One region of the Foliimonas ilicis genome, then DNA from elsewhere that is predicted to be linked to it. Evidence: predicted binding sites of a transcription regulator. Region 1 holds the regulator's gene; each other region holds the start of a gene.
What was found. Region 1 encodes PhoB, which activates phosphate uptake and scavenging genes when phosphate is short. Its sites were predicted from a motif close to TGTCATNNANCTGTCAT; they were not measured.
Positions count from the first base shown of each region.

Region 2: a site for PhoB is predicted at 2,656-2,672, ahead of ABFT80_RS08070 (RNA degradosome polyphosphate kinase). Genes of this name have one in related genera too.
Region 3: a site for PhoB is predicted at 2,464-2,480, ahead of ABFT80_RS10415 (UDP-2,3-diacylglucosamine diphosphatase). Genes of this name have one in related genera too.

Region 1 covers NZ_JBDUUH010000001.1:753,523-757,981, forward strand. Annotated here, with positions in the region: gene pstA (phosphate ABC transporter permease PstA) at 1-390, shown strand, start outside; gene pstB (phosphate ABC transporter ATP-binding protein PstB) at 402-1,226, shown strand; gene phoU (phosphate signaling complex protein PhoU) at 1,250-1,957, shown strand; gene phoB (phosphate regulon transcriptional regulator PhoB) at 1,976-2,671, shown strand; gene ABFT80_RS03750 (ROK family protein) at 2,813-4,033, opposite strand; gene xylF (D-xylose ABC transporter substrate-binding protein) at 4,213-4,459, shown strand, end outside.
Region 2 covers NZ_JBDUUH010000002.1:525,346-529,804, forward strand. Annotated here, with positions in the region: gene ppx (exopolyphosphatase) at 1-330, opposite strand, end outside; gene ABFT80_RS08070 (RNA degradosome polyphosphate kinase) at 330-2,534, opposite strand; gene ABFT80_RS08075 (zinc-finger domain-containing protein) at 2,755-3,000, shown strand; gene ABFT80_RS08080 (FAD-dependent monooxygenase) at 3,014-4,213, shown strand; gene ABFT80_RS08085 (TIGR02117 family protein) at 4,195-4,459, opposite strand, start outside.
Region 3 covers NZ_JBDUUH010000004.1:11,482-15,940, reverse strand. Annotated here, with positions in the region: gene ABFT80_RS10425 (NADP-dependent malic enzyme) at 1-1,535, opposite strand, end outside; gene ABFT80_RS10420 (SDR family oxidoreductase) at 1,644-2,408, opposite strand; gene ABFT80_RS10415 (UDP-2,3-diacylglucosamine diphosphatase) at 2,527-3,348, shown strand; gene dgcA (N-acetyl-D-Glu racemase DgcA) at 3,345-4,325, opposite strand; gene ABFT80_RS10405 (ABC transporter permease) at 4,404-4,459, shown strand, end outside.

The sequences.
Region 1 (4,459 bases):
GCGACGCGCTCCGCTCTCAAGGCCGTGCCGCCGTCGATCCGTGCTGCCGCACTTGGCGTCGGTGCATCGAAAATGCAGATGGTGTTTCATCACGTTCTGCCTTTGGCCGCACCTGGTATCCTGACCGGCACGATCATCGGCCTTGCACAGGCGCTCGGCGAAACCGCGCCGCTGCTGTTGATCGGCATGGTGGCCTTCGTTGCCAACTTCCCATCAACGCCATTCGATCCGGCGACAGCGCTTCCGGTGCAGATATTCATGTGGGCCAATGAGGCCGAGCGCGCCTTCGTGGAGCGCACCTCGGGAGCCATCATCATCCTGCTGCTTTTCCTCGCGGCAATGAACATCACTGCAATCATACTTCGCCGCCGTTTCGAACGGCGCTGGTAGGAGCACGGATTATGAACATAATGACCGAACAAGCAGTAGAAGAAGCAGTTCTGGGTAAGCGAATGACAGAGACGAACGAACAACTGAAAATGAAGGGCGAAAAGGTTCGCGTCTTCTATGGTCAAAAACAGGCTCTGTTCGATGTCGATCTGAACGTGCGCGAAAAGCAGGTTACGGCGCTTATCGGCCCGTCCGGCTGCGGCAAGTCCACCTTCCTGCGCTGCCTCAACCGCATGAACGACACGATCGAAAGCTGCCGCGTCGAAGGCAAGATCACGCTGGACGGCGAGGACATCTACACGCAGAAGATCGACGTCGTCGAACTGCGCGCCCGTGTCGGCATGGTGTTCCAGAAGCCTAATCCGTTTCCTAAGTCGATCTATGAGAATGTCGCTTACGGACCGCGCATTCACGGTCTGGCCAAGAACAAAACCGAGATGGACAAGATCGTTGAAAGCAGCCTGCAGAAGGCCGGTCTGTTCAACGAGGTGAAGGATCGGCTTCAGGAACCAGGTACTGGGCTTTCGGGCGGCCAGCAGCAGCGCCTTTGCATTGCGCGCGCAATTGCCGTTTCACCGGAAGTGATCCTGATGGACGAGCCGTGCTCGGCGCTCGACCCGATTGCGACTGCGCGCGTCGAGGAGTTGATCGACGAACTTCGCCAGAACTACACGATCGTCATCGTCACGCACTCCATGCAGCAGGCAGCCCGCGTTTCGCAGCGCACGGCGATGTTCCATCTCGGCTATCTGGTCGAGGAGGGTGCGACCGAAAAGATGTTCACCAACCCGGACGACAAGCGCACGCAGGATTACATCACCGGCCGCTTCGGCTGACGGTTGGGATACGAGGACAGATCATGGGCGAACATACCGTCACCTCCTTTGACGAAGAACTTGAGCAGATCGACCGCCTTATTCGTGAAATGGGCGACAATGCCGGTTCGATGGTCGCGGACGCCATTCGTGCGCTGCTTTCATCGGATTCCGCACTCGGCCAGCGCGTCGTTTCCGAAGATGCGATCATGGATGCGAAACAGCGCGAACTCGATGACCGTGCGATAACGCTTATCGCCAAGCGCCAGCCAATGGCGCAGGATCTTCGCGCTGTCGTCGGCGCGATCCGCATGGCCGGCGATCTGGAGCGCATCGGCGATCTCGCGAAGAACATCGCAAAGCGCGTCAGCGCGGTCGGCCAGACGGCGGCGCCGAAGAGCCTGTCGCACAGCATCGATTCCATGGCCGCGCTGGTTCTGGATCAGGTGAAGCTGGTCATCGACAAATATGTCGCGCGCGAACCGGATGCATTGCGCACGCTTCGCGCCGAAGACGAGAAGATTGACGTCAAATACACGGCGATCTTCCGCGAATTGCTGACCTATATGATGGAAGATCCGCGCAACATAACGGCGTGCACGCATCTTCTGTTCTGCGCGAAGAACCTCGAGCGCATCGGCGACCATGTGACCAACATTGCCGAAAATGCTTATTTCGTGATGACGGGCGAGCAATTGCCACCGAACAGACCTAAACTCGATGAAACCACGATGACGGTTCTTGCCGAGTAGAATGACGGGTGAAATGCGATGATCGCACCAAAAGTCATGGTGGTTGAAGACGAAGAACCCCTTGGCGTTCTTCTTCGCTACAATCTCGAATCCGAAGGCTATCAGGTCGAGGTCGTCGCGCGCGGCGACGAGGCCGAGATCAGGCTGCAGGAAAACGTTCCCGATCTGCTGGTGCTCGACTGGATGATCCCGGCGATTTCGGGCATCGAGCTTTGCCGCAGGCTGCGCATGCGTCCTGAAACGCAAAGGTTGCCGATCATTATGCTGACGGCGCGCGGCGAAGAAAGCGACCGGGTGAGGGGGCTTGCGACGGGCGCCGACGATTATCTCGTCAAGCCGTTCTCGACGCCTGAATTCATGGCACGCGTGAAGGCGCTTCTGCGCCGGGCAAAGCCGGAAGTGCTTTCGAGCATTCTCAAGGTCGGCGACATCATGCTCGACCGCGAAGCGCATCGCGTCTATCGCAAGAAAAGCGAGATCAAGCTCGGGCCGACGGAATTCCGGCTGCTGGAATTCATGATGCGGCATCCGGGCCGCGTGTTCTCGCGCAGCCAGTTGCTCGACAATGTCTGGGGCGAAACGATTTACATCGACGAAAGAACGGTCGATGTGCATGTCGGTCGTCTGCGCAAGGCGGTGAACACAGGCCGTATGCCGGACGTTATCCGCACGATACGCGGCGCGGGTTACGCGATCCAGGAAGACCAGCTTTAAGAGCCCTTTTGCAAATTCTACCCTGCCGGACATCTAGCGCAGTTTTCTGCGCTTCCGGTGCTCACGTACCAAATGTACGCTCCGCTCCGGTTCTCGAAAACCACACTATATGCCTCGGCAGGGCGAATTATCAAAAGGGCTCTAGGTCTTCGTACCGTTGCCCGGCGCGAAGATCGCGCTGTCGATATGGGTCAGCGCATGCATGGCGCTGCCCTCGCGGATGAGCGAGAACTCGTCCGGGATCGCGGCGAAGCTGATTGCCTTGTTGTGCTGTCCGCCTGCGGTGTTGGCTATCGCGTCGCGTAGTGATGGTTCGATCAGATCGAAAGCCGCGGCCCCTATGCCGACAACGGCGACCGGGGCAGGGTCAATCAGCGCGAACATGCTTCCCAAACCATAGCCAATTGCCTCGCCTGCGGTATGAAACGCGTCGCGCACGCGGCCGGGATGATTCCGGGCGCTTTCTGCAAGTTCCAGCATGTCGGCGTCGTCTATGTCGACCAGTGGGGCTACATCTTCGGCCAAACCGTGGGCATTGCGCCAGATCGCATAATTTCCGGCATAGGCCTCGACGCAGCCGCGCCGTCCGCACCGGCAAAGCGCGCCATGCGGCAGATGGTTCATATGGCCGAATTCGGCGCCGGATGAATGCGTGCCGGTGAACAATTCACCTTTGAGCATCAGTCCCATGCCGATGCCGTGCGACAGCAGGATGGCGATGAAATCGTTCTTGTAGCGATCCGGATCGCGCCAACGCAGCGCCACTGTGATCATGTTGCAGTCGTTTTCGACGGTCGAGGGAATTCCGAACCGTTTTTCGAGCAGATCGGCCAGTTCCAGATCTGTGTGGCTGGTGATCGGCGACCAGAGCATCTTGCGCGAATGCGAATCAGTGATGCCCTGCACGGCGATCATCAGGCGCAGGATCTTACGTTGCGTATTGTTCTTTTTGACTAGACGCTCGACCATCGCGATACATGCCTCAATCAGCTCTTCCTGAGAGAGTTCGAGCGTCGGCAGCTTGCAGCTTTCTTCGGCGACCATGACCCCGGAATAGTCGATCAGAGCACCTACCAGATGATTGAGGGACAGGACGATCGTGACCGTGGCGGCGGCCTTCGGATTAAGACCCAATCCCACCTGAGGCCTTCCGCGCCTTGATTTTGCTGTTTCTGCCGAGGCCGTCTCCACAAGAATTCCCTCACCCATAAGGTCGGACGAGATGGCGGATATGGTGGAATGGCTGAGGCCCGTGGCGTTCGCTATGGAGGTTCGAGATGGCTGTCCCGAGCGGCGCACTTCAGCGATGACCATCGCCCTGTTCCGGCGTCGCAAATCATCATGTCTTATTCCAGCCGGCATGTGGCTTAACTCCTCCCGCACCCGTCGCGGGCCTCTTGTTCGTGAGGGCCCGTTTACGGCGTACAGGCGGATATTGACAGAAGTCACGGCTTGCGCCACTATTTATTTCGGAGCTCGAAAAAAAGCTGCTCTGACGCTTTATAATCGTAGTCGCGCTTTCCGGCGCTTGGGAGGAAATCATGAATAAGTTTACCACCGCCATTCTGGCGGGCGTTGCCATGTCGCTATCGCTTTCGGTCGCGGCACAGGCGAAAGACAAGATCATCGGCGTCTCCTGGTCCAATTTCCAGGAAGAGCGCTGGAAGACCGATGAAGCCGCCATCAAGGCAGCTCTCGAAGCTGCGGGCGACAAGTATATTTCGGCCGATGCGCAGTCGTCTGCCGCAAAGCAGCTCACCGATGTTGAAAGCCTGATCAGCCAGGGCG
Region 2 (4,459 bases), on a different contig from region 1:
AATATCCTGCGCGCGCTTGATGAAGTCCGGCCCGTTTTCGGCCTCGCGGGCAGCAGCGGTCGCGATGACGTGCAGCACTTCCGAGCCAGCTTGATCGGACAACGCGCGAAAGCGGCGGAACTCTTCCACCGCCCGCGTTACCGCTTCCGGGTCGAGCTTGCCGGTTGAGACGATTCCACGCCCCAGACCAGCCAGCATCTTTTCGTTGAAAAGCACCGTCGGGGATCGCGCGATCCCCTCATAGACGACAAGGCGAATAGAGTTTGATCCGATGTCGATAATCGAAATCGGCTGCCGGTCCTGTAACCGGCCCTGAGACATCCCAATCATCAGCTAGGCGTTGGCCCGGATTTCTTGCGACGTTTGAATTGCGCAATCCGCTTGGGTGCGTGCGATTTCAATGCATCACCGCGTCCCGACAAGCTTGGATTTGTCATGAAATATTCCTGCGCGTTGAACGGTTCTTCGCCCTCGTCCAAAGTTATCCATCTGGACGTACCGTCTGGCAATACTTCGAAACTTTGCTGGTTGTCCATGATGTTTCCGAGCATGATCTGCCCCAAAATCTGTTCATGCACAGTCGGATTGGTGATCGGGACCATGCATTCGACGCGCCGATCAAGGTTTCGCGGCATCAAATCCGCCGAACTTATATAGATGATCGCCTCGTCTGAAGGCAGGCCGTGGCCATTGCCGAAGCAGTAAATCCGGCTGTGTTCAAGGAAGCGCCCGACGATAGATTTCACGCGGATGTTTTCCGAAAGACCCGGCACCTGCGGCCTGAGGCAGCAAATGCCGCGCACGACGAGATCGATTTCCACACCGGCGCGACTGGCATCGTAAAGCGCATCGATGATGGTGGGATCGACCAGCGAATTCATCTTCATCCAGATGCGCGCCGGGTGCCCTTCGCGGGCATGGGCGATTTCTTCCTCGATATGCGTCAGAATTCGGCTGCGCAGCGTGTAGGGCGAAAGTGCTACGCTCATCTGCTCGGCTGGTTCGGCATAGCCGGTGATGAAATTGAAGATTTGAGCGACGTCGCGCGCGACCTTCGGATCGGTCGTAAAGAAGGACAGATCGGTGTAGATGCGCGCCGTGATCGGGTGGTAATTGCCGGTGCCGAGGTGGACGTAATTGCGCAGACGCCCCTCTTCCCGGCGCACCACGAGCGACATTTTCGCGTGGGTCTTCAATTCGAGGAAGCCGAAGACGACTTGAACGCCGGCGCGCTCCAGATCGCGCGACCAACGGATGTTTGCTTCTTCATCGAAGCGCGCCTTCAGCTCGACGAGTGCGGTGACTGACTTTCCAGCCTCCGCCGCATCGACCAGCGCGCGCACGATGGGGCTGTCATTCGATGTGCGGTAAAGCGTCTGCTTGATCGCCACCACTTCCGGGTCTGCCGCTGCCTGGCGCAGGAACTGGACCACGACGTCGAAGGATTCGTAAGGATGGTGGACGACGATGTCCTTCTCGCGGATCGCCGCAAAACAATCGCCGCGATGATCGCGGATGCGCTCTGGAAAGCGCGGGTTGTAGGGCTCGAATTTCAAATCGTCGCGCGCGACGGCGACGATTTCCGAAATCTGGTTTAGCGCCAGAGGGCCGCTCAACACGCTGACACGGTTCGACTGAACGCCGAGCTCGCTGGCGACAAAATCCCTCAGATTTTCCGGTATCTGGCCGTCGAACTCGATGCGGATGACCGAGCCGCGACGGCGGCGTTTCAGTGCGGTTTCGAACAGTTGGACGAGATCTTCGGATTCTTCCTCGACCTCGATATCGCTGTCTCGAATGATGCGGAAGGTGCCGGAACCCTTCACCTCATAGCCGGGAAACAATTTGCCGATGAAGAGGTTCACCGTTTCCTCGATGGGAATGAAGCGAACGCAGGTCTTGCGGTCGGGCAGGCGAATGTAGCGGCGCAGCGCAACAGGCAGGCGCAGCAGCGCTGTCATCTGCTCGCCGGTGCGGCGATGGCCAAGCTGCAGAGCAATGGAAAAGCCGAGATTGGGGATGAACGGAAACGGATGCGCCGGATCGATGGAAAGCGGCGTCAGCACCGGAAAAACCTGCTCCAGAAAATGCTCTTCCAGCCAGGCGCGCTCCTCCTTGGTCAGCGCATCTGCGGTGATGCTTTCGATACGCTCTTTTTTCATGAGCGCGACGAGGTCTGAAAAGCATTTCTGCTGGTCTTCCTGCAGGCGCTCGACTTCCAGAAGCAACTGGTCGAGCTGCTGTTCGGGCGTGCGGCCATCCGGGCTCTTGATCGAAATACCCTCGCGGACCTGACCGGCAAGACCGGCGACGCGGACCATGAAGAACTCATCGAGATTGCCCGCCGAGATCGAAAGGAAACGCACCCGCTCCAGAAGCGGATGCTTTTCGTTCAGCGCCTGTTCCAGCACTCTTCGGTTGAACTGGAGCCACGAAAACTCGCGATTGACGAAACGATCGGGGTTGCCGAGCGCGTCTCCCTCAGCCACGCCTGCCGCCACGAACTCCGTTTGCACCGGCTTCAGTTCCGTCATCTCGCTTCGCCTCTCATTCTTCTTTGCTTTATCGCATGAACATAGCCCAAAAAGCCTGCGGCTTTTCAGCATTAAGCTTCGCGCCGATTACCCGGCTCAATTTATCTGGTGACAGGCTTTTGCGACAGTTTCATTTCACATGGCTTGCAAAGAAGACTTTTATGATCCAAACGCATCTTACAGGCGGCTTAGGCCGCTTCAACAGTCGAAGGAGAACAGGATGGCTGGCGGTTCCATTCCCCATTTCCAGAATGATGCAGGCCACAGCCTCATCGAAATCGGCGTGAAGGAATTCATGTGCGTGGGCGCAAATCCGCCCTTCGATCATCCGCATGTGTTTCTCGACATGGGCGGCGACAGCGAAAAAGTCTGCCCCTATTGCTCGACGCTCTATCGTTTCAACGGCGCGCTGAAAGCCAGCGAAACGCGCCCGGAAGATTGCCTCTACGTGGTTCGCGCGGCGTAAGCCACCGGACCTAATGGGCGTTTCCGCCAAACCAATCCTCATAGCAGGCGCCGGAATTGCCGGCTTGACCGCCGCGCTCGCCTTTGCGATGCGCGGCTTTCACGTTCGGGTGTTCGAGCGGTCCGCGCGCTTTGAAGAGGTCGGCGCGGGCATTCAAATCTCACCCAATGCGACACGAATCCTGAGAAAGCTCGGCGTTCTCGATGGGCTGCTGCCCAAGGCGGTAAAGCCGCATTCAATCATTTTGCGCGACGCGAAAACGCTTAAAGAACTGGCGCGGGTGGCGCTTGGCCCTGCGCAGGAAAAGCGCTGGGGTGCTCCCTACATCGTCGCCCACCGTGCGGATTTGCAGGCGGCTTTGCTTGAAGTTGCATCGCGCCAGGCCTCGATCGAGATAGTTACAGATGCAACTATCACCGGCATGCGCCTTTTGGATGGTGTAAGTGTTGATGTGCTTCGCGCTGGAGAAAGCGAGCGGGAAAATGGGCAGTTGCTCATTGCCGCCGATGGAGTGTGGTCGCGGCTGCGTGGCCTGACCGGGCCTTATGAAAAGAGCCGGTTTTCCGGCGAGCTTGCGTGGCGCACCGTTCTGGACGGTAAAAGTGCCGAGGCGCAAGCGCTGCGGGATATGGGGGCGGCTGATTCTGTGACCGCATTCCTGCATTCAGGCTTCCACCTGATCGCCTATCCGGTGCGCGGCGGTGCTGCGTTCAACCTCGTTGCCTTCACCCCCGGTCAGCGCATTGCAGAAGACTGGTCGGGTGCAGCCGATGTTTCTGTCCTGAAACAGGCAATGCGCAACACCGCACCGGCCCTTTCCCGTCTGGCGGAAAACGCCGGGCCTTGGGTTGCATGGCCGATCCATACGGTCGATCCGAAAACGCACTGGACCGTGCCGGGACTGGCGCTGATCGGCGATGCGGCGCACGCGATGACGCCTTTTGCGGCGCAGGGTGCTGCGATGGCAATCGAAGACGCGGAGACGCTGGCGGATGCGGTTGCTGGTTTGACGGGCGATCTGCCCACGGCCCTTGCCGGTTGGGAGGCATCGCGAAGGCCACGCATAGAGCGCGTTGCGCGGCGGGGTGCTTTCAACCATTTCGCATGGCAGGCAAAAGGGCCGATTGCGATGGCCCGTAATCTCGTCTTGAAGACGCGCTCGCCTGAAAAACTCGCTGCCGATATGGACTGGCTTTATGGCCGGGGCGACTGAACCGCAAAATTGTGCAGGCTTAGCGAGTAATTGAGCGTGATCGGCAGCGGGTTCCACCAGCCGGTTTGCAAGCCAGCCGCACGCAATGCTCCTGCAGTCCACGTGTTGCACCCGACGATCGCGTTGAAATAGCCCTTGGCCTCGAAAAACGCATCGTATTCGCCATAGGCGGCACCTTCGATCAGTTCAGGCCCGTCGGCTCCCTGCTGAAAAGTTTGCTCGATGAAGGCGAGAAGTCGCTGATAG
Region 3 (4,459 bases), on a different contig from region 1:
GGATCGTCTTCCGGGTTGATGAGCTCGAAATCTTTGCCGATCTCAATCTTCAGGCCATGACGGCGCAGGCGCACGTCGATGACGTTCGGACGCCCGACGAGGATCGGCTTGGCGATGCCTTCCTCGATCACGACTTGTGCGGCGCGCATCACGCGCTCGTCTTCGCCATCCGCAAAGATGACGCGCTTGGCAGGCGCGATCCTTGCTGCTTCGAAGACCGGCTTCATGACAAGGCCGGAGCGGAACACGAAGCGGTTCAGCCGGTCGACATAGGCAGCCATGTCCTCGATGGGCCTTGTCGCAACGCCGGTATCGTGCGCTGCCTGCGCGACCGCTGGCGCGATGCGCAGGATGAGGCGCGGGTCGAAGGGGGAAGGGATCAGGAAATCAGGACCGAAAATCGGCGTTTCGCCCGAATAGGCGCGCGCCGCGACGTCCGATGGTTCTTCGCGGGCAAGTGCTGCGATGGCACGCACCGCGGCCATCTTCATTTCCTCGTTGATCGCGCTCGCGCCGCAGTCGAGTGCGCCACGGAAAATGTAAGGAAAGCACAGTACGTTGTTGACCTGATTGGGAAAATCGGAACGGCCTGTGCAGATCATGGCGTCGGCGCGGGCGGCGCGCGCGAGTTCCGGCATGATCTCGGGGTTAGGGTTGGCGAGCGCCAGAATGAGCGGCTTTTCGGCCATTTCCTTCAGGAGTTCCGGCTTCAGCACTCCTGCTGCCGACAGTCCCAGAAACACGTCCGCGCCGCCGATGACATCGGCCAGCGTGCGCGCTTCGGTGTCCTTCACATAAGGATCTTTCCAGCGGTCCATTTCATCGAGCCGGCCCTTATAGGCGACGCCGAAGCGGTCTGTGACCCAGATGTTTTCGCGCTGTGCACCGAGCGAAACGAGCAAATTGAGGCATGCAAGTGCTGCTGCACCGGCACCCGATGTGACGATCTTGACGTTCTCGATGGATTTTCCGGCCAGTTCCAGACCGTTCAGCACTGCGGCGGCGACGATGATCGCTGTTCCGTGCTGGTCGTCGTGGAAAACCGGGATTTTCATCTTGGCTTTGAGGCGTTCCTCTACCTCGAAGCATTCCGGGGCCTTGATATCTTCCAGATTGATGCCGCCGAATGTCGGCTCAAGTGCGGAGATCGTATCGACCATCCGGTCGATTTCCGGTGCGTCGATCTCGATGTCGAATACATCGATGCCCGCGAATTTCTTGAACAGGACGGCCTTGCCTTCCATGACGGGCTTGGAGGCGAGCGGGCCGATATTGCCGAGGCCGAGAACGGCAGTGCCGTTGGAGATCACCGCAACCAGATTGGCGCGGCCGGTATAGTCGGCGGCAGTTGCCGGGTCTTCAAAGATTTCGAGGCAGGGCGCCGCGACGCCCGGCGAATAGGCCAGCGCCAGATCGCGCTGGTTGCCGAGCGGCTTGGTCGCTTGGATTTCCAGTTTCCCCGGAACGGGGTATTTGTGAAAAAACAGGGCCGCTTCGTCGAGATCGGACCGGGTCGGCTTCGTTTTCTTGGTCATATCATCAACTTTCCCGGTTTTTTCTCGATGTTTTCGGCTGATGCATGCCTAGCCCGAATTGAAATGATTTCAACCGGTTTGCGCATCAAAATTACGAAAAGCCCTGCGTTAAAACGCGCTTACGTAAAGTCCGCCGTCGACCGGGATGTTTTGCCCCGTGAGATAGCCTGCATGAACCGAGCAAAGGAATGCGCAAATCTTGCCGAATTCCTCCGGTGTTCCGAGGCGTTTTGCAGGAATATTCGCGATGAGCCGCGCGCGGCGCTGCTCTTCAGTCTCGCCTTCCGCGACCAGTCCGCGCAGCCTGTCCGTATCCAGCTTGCCGGGCAAGAGGCTGTTGATCGTCACGTTGCGCGCGGCGACTGTCGGAGCGACGCCTGCAAGAAATGATGTCAGACCGGCGCGCGCGCCCGATGAGAGTTCGAGATTCGGGATCGGCACATAGACCGAAAGCGACGTGATGTTGACGATGCGCCCAAAACCGCGCTCGGCCATGCCGTCGATCACTGCCTGGATAAGCTCGATCGGCGTGACCATGTTTTTCGTGACGCCAGCGAGAATTGCCTCCCGGTCGAGCGCGCGGAACGGCTTCGGGGGCGGTCCGCCATTGTTGTTGACCAGAATGTCGGGCGCGGAAAAGGCGGCAATCAATTCGGCCTGAACATCGGGCAGGGAGACATCGCCTGCGATTTCCTTGACCTCGACGCCATAGCGCTGACGGATCGCATCGGCGGTTTTCGCAAGCGTTTCCTTATCGCGGCCGTTCAGCGCGAGGTCGCAGCCTGCCTCAGCCAGAGCTTCCGCGCATCCGCGGCCCAATCCTTTGCTCGAGGCGCAAACAATCGCCTTCTTGCCCTTCAACCCCAGATCCATATCGAACTCCATTCCAGATGCGCGGACCGTAAACATGACGTCTAAAGACCGCAACCGTCATACGCCTGTTGCATGAATCGGGGAATACGCTCGAAAAGCTGCAACGGTTCGAGATGCCATGACCGCTGACCCAACCCGCAAGTTCCGCACGCTGTTCATCTCGGATGTTCATCTGGGCTCAAAAGCCGCGAAGGCCGAGTTTCTGGTGGACTTCCTGCGATTTCACGATGCGGAAACGATCTATCTCGTCGGAGACATTGTCGATGGCTGGCGGCTGCGCCGCGCCTGGCATTGGCCGCAAAGCCATAATGATGTCGTGCAGAAGCTTTTGCGAAAGGCGCGCAAGGGCACGAAAATCATCTATATCGCGGGCAATCACGACGAATTCCTGCGCATGTTCCAGGGCGTGCATTTCGGCGGGATTCTTGTCGCAGACCGCATCGTGCATGAAGCCGCAGACGGCAAACGCTATCTCGTCATTCATGGCGACCAGTTCGATGCGGTTGTCCACAATGCCCGCTGGCTCGCCTATGTCGGCGACCACGCCTACGATATGGCGATCGTCATCAACCGCGCGGTTTCGTTTGTGCGGCGCATGTTCGGCTGGCCTTACTGGTCGTTTTCATCATGGGCGAAGCAGAATGTGAAAAAGGCGGTGAATTTCATCGGCGCATTCCAGAATGCGGTGGTCGATGAAGCCAAGCGCTCCGATGTGGATGGCGTCGTGTGCGGCCATATCCATCATGCTGTGATCGAGGATATGGGCGACGTGCGCTATGTGAACAGCGGCGATTGGGTCGAAAGCTGCACCGCCGTCGTGGAGCATTTCGACGGGCGCATGGAAATCATCCATTGGCCGCATATGCTGGCGGAACGTCCTTTCAAAGGCGACATTGTTCTTCCGGCACCGATCAAGGCCGCACTCGAGAAAGCAGCTTAACCCCAGAGCGACGGATCGGGCGGGGAAACAAGCGATCCGTTATAGGTCAGGCCGGGTTCTCGATCTTGCGCGAGCAGGAGCGGGCCGTCGAGATCTACGAATTCCGCACCCTGCGCCAGAAGCACGGCGGGTGCCATCGCCAGCGATGTGCCGACCATGCAGCCTACCATCACCGAAAGGCCGAGTTCGTTCGCGCGGTCGCGCAGTTCGATTGCGGCGGTCAAACCTCCGGCCTTATCGAGTTTGATGTTCACCGCGTCATAGAGGCCGAGCAGGGTTTCGAGGTCTGCCGCCTCGTGGACGCTTTCATCGGCGCAGATAGGCACCAGATGCGGAATGTCGCGCAAGATCGCGTCCTTTCCGACCGGCAGCGGCTGTTCGATCAGCGATACGCGCAATTCGGCAGCCACTTTCAGGTTTTCCAGAAGGTTCTCGTTGGTCCAACCTTCATTGGCGTCAAGGATCAGGCGGCTTTGCGGTGCCGCCTGCCGCACGGCGCGAATGGAGGCGATATCCTTGTCGCCGCCCAGTTTTATCTTGAGCAATGGCCGTGCTGCATTGGCACGGGCTTGGGCCGCCATCGCTTCGGGCTCATCAAGCGACAGCGTGTAAGCCGTTTCGAGCGGTTTTGGCTGTATCGAGAGCCTTTCCGCTACGGTTTTGCCGGATTTTTTCGATTCCAGGTCCCATAGCGCGCAATCAAGTGCGTTTCTCGCCGCGCCGGCTGGCATGGAATCCTGGAGCGTTTTCCGGTCCAGCCCGTTTTCGAGTGCCGGCCTGACGGTATCGATCTGAGCCAGTACGCTTTCGATCGTCTCGCCGTAACGGCGGTATGGAACGCATTCGCCGCGACCGGTGAAAGACCCGTCTTTGATGGTGCAAGTAACAATCTCTGCAACAGTCTTGGAACCGCGCGATATTCTAAACGTTCCGGCAATCGGGAAACGTTCTTCTTCGGCTAAAATGACACGTTTCATAAAATTCTCTTCCACGAGGGGCTGCCGGATGACGCTGAAAAGTGACAGTCACAGGGCGAGCGGGTAAAACGAATCGTAATGTTGAGCAAGGCCAAGTCAAAGGACGAACCCGCCACGGCGGAGGAAGCCTCCCG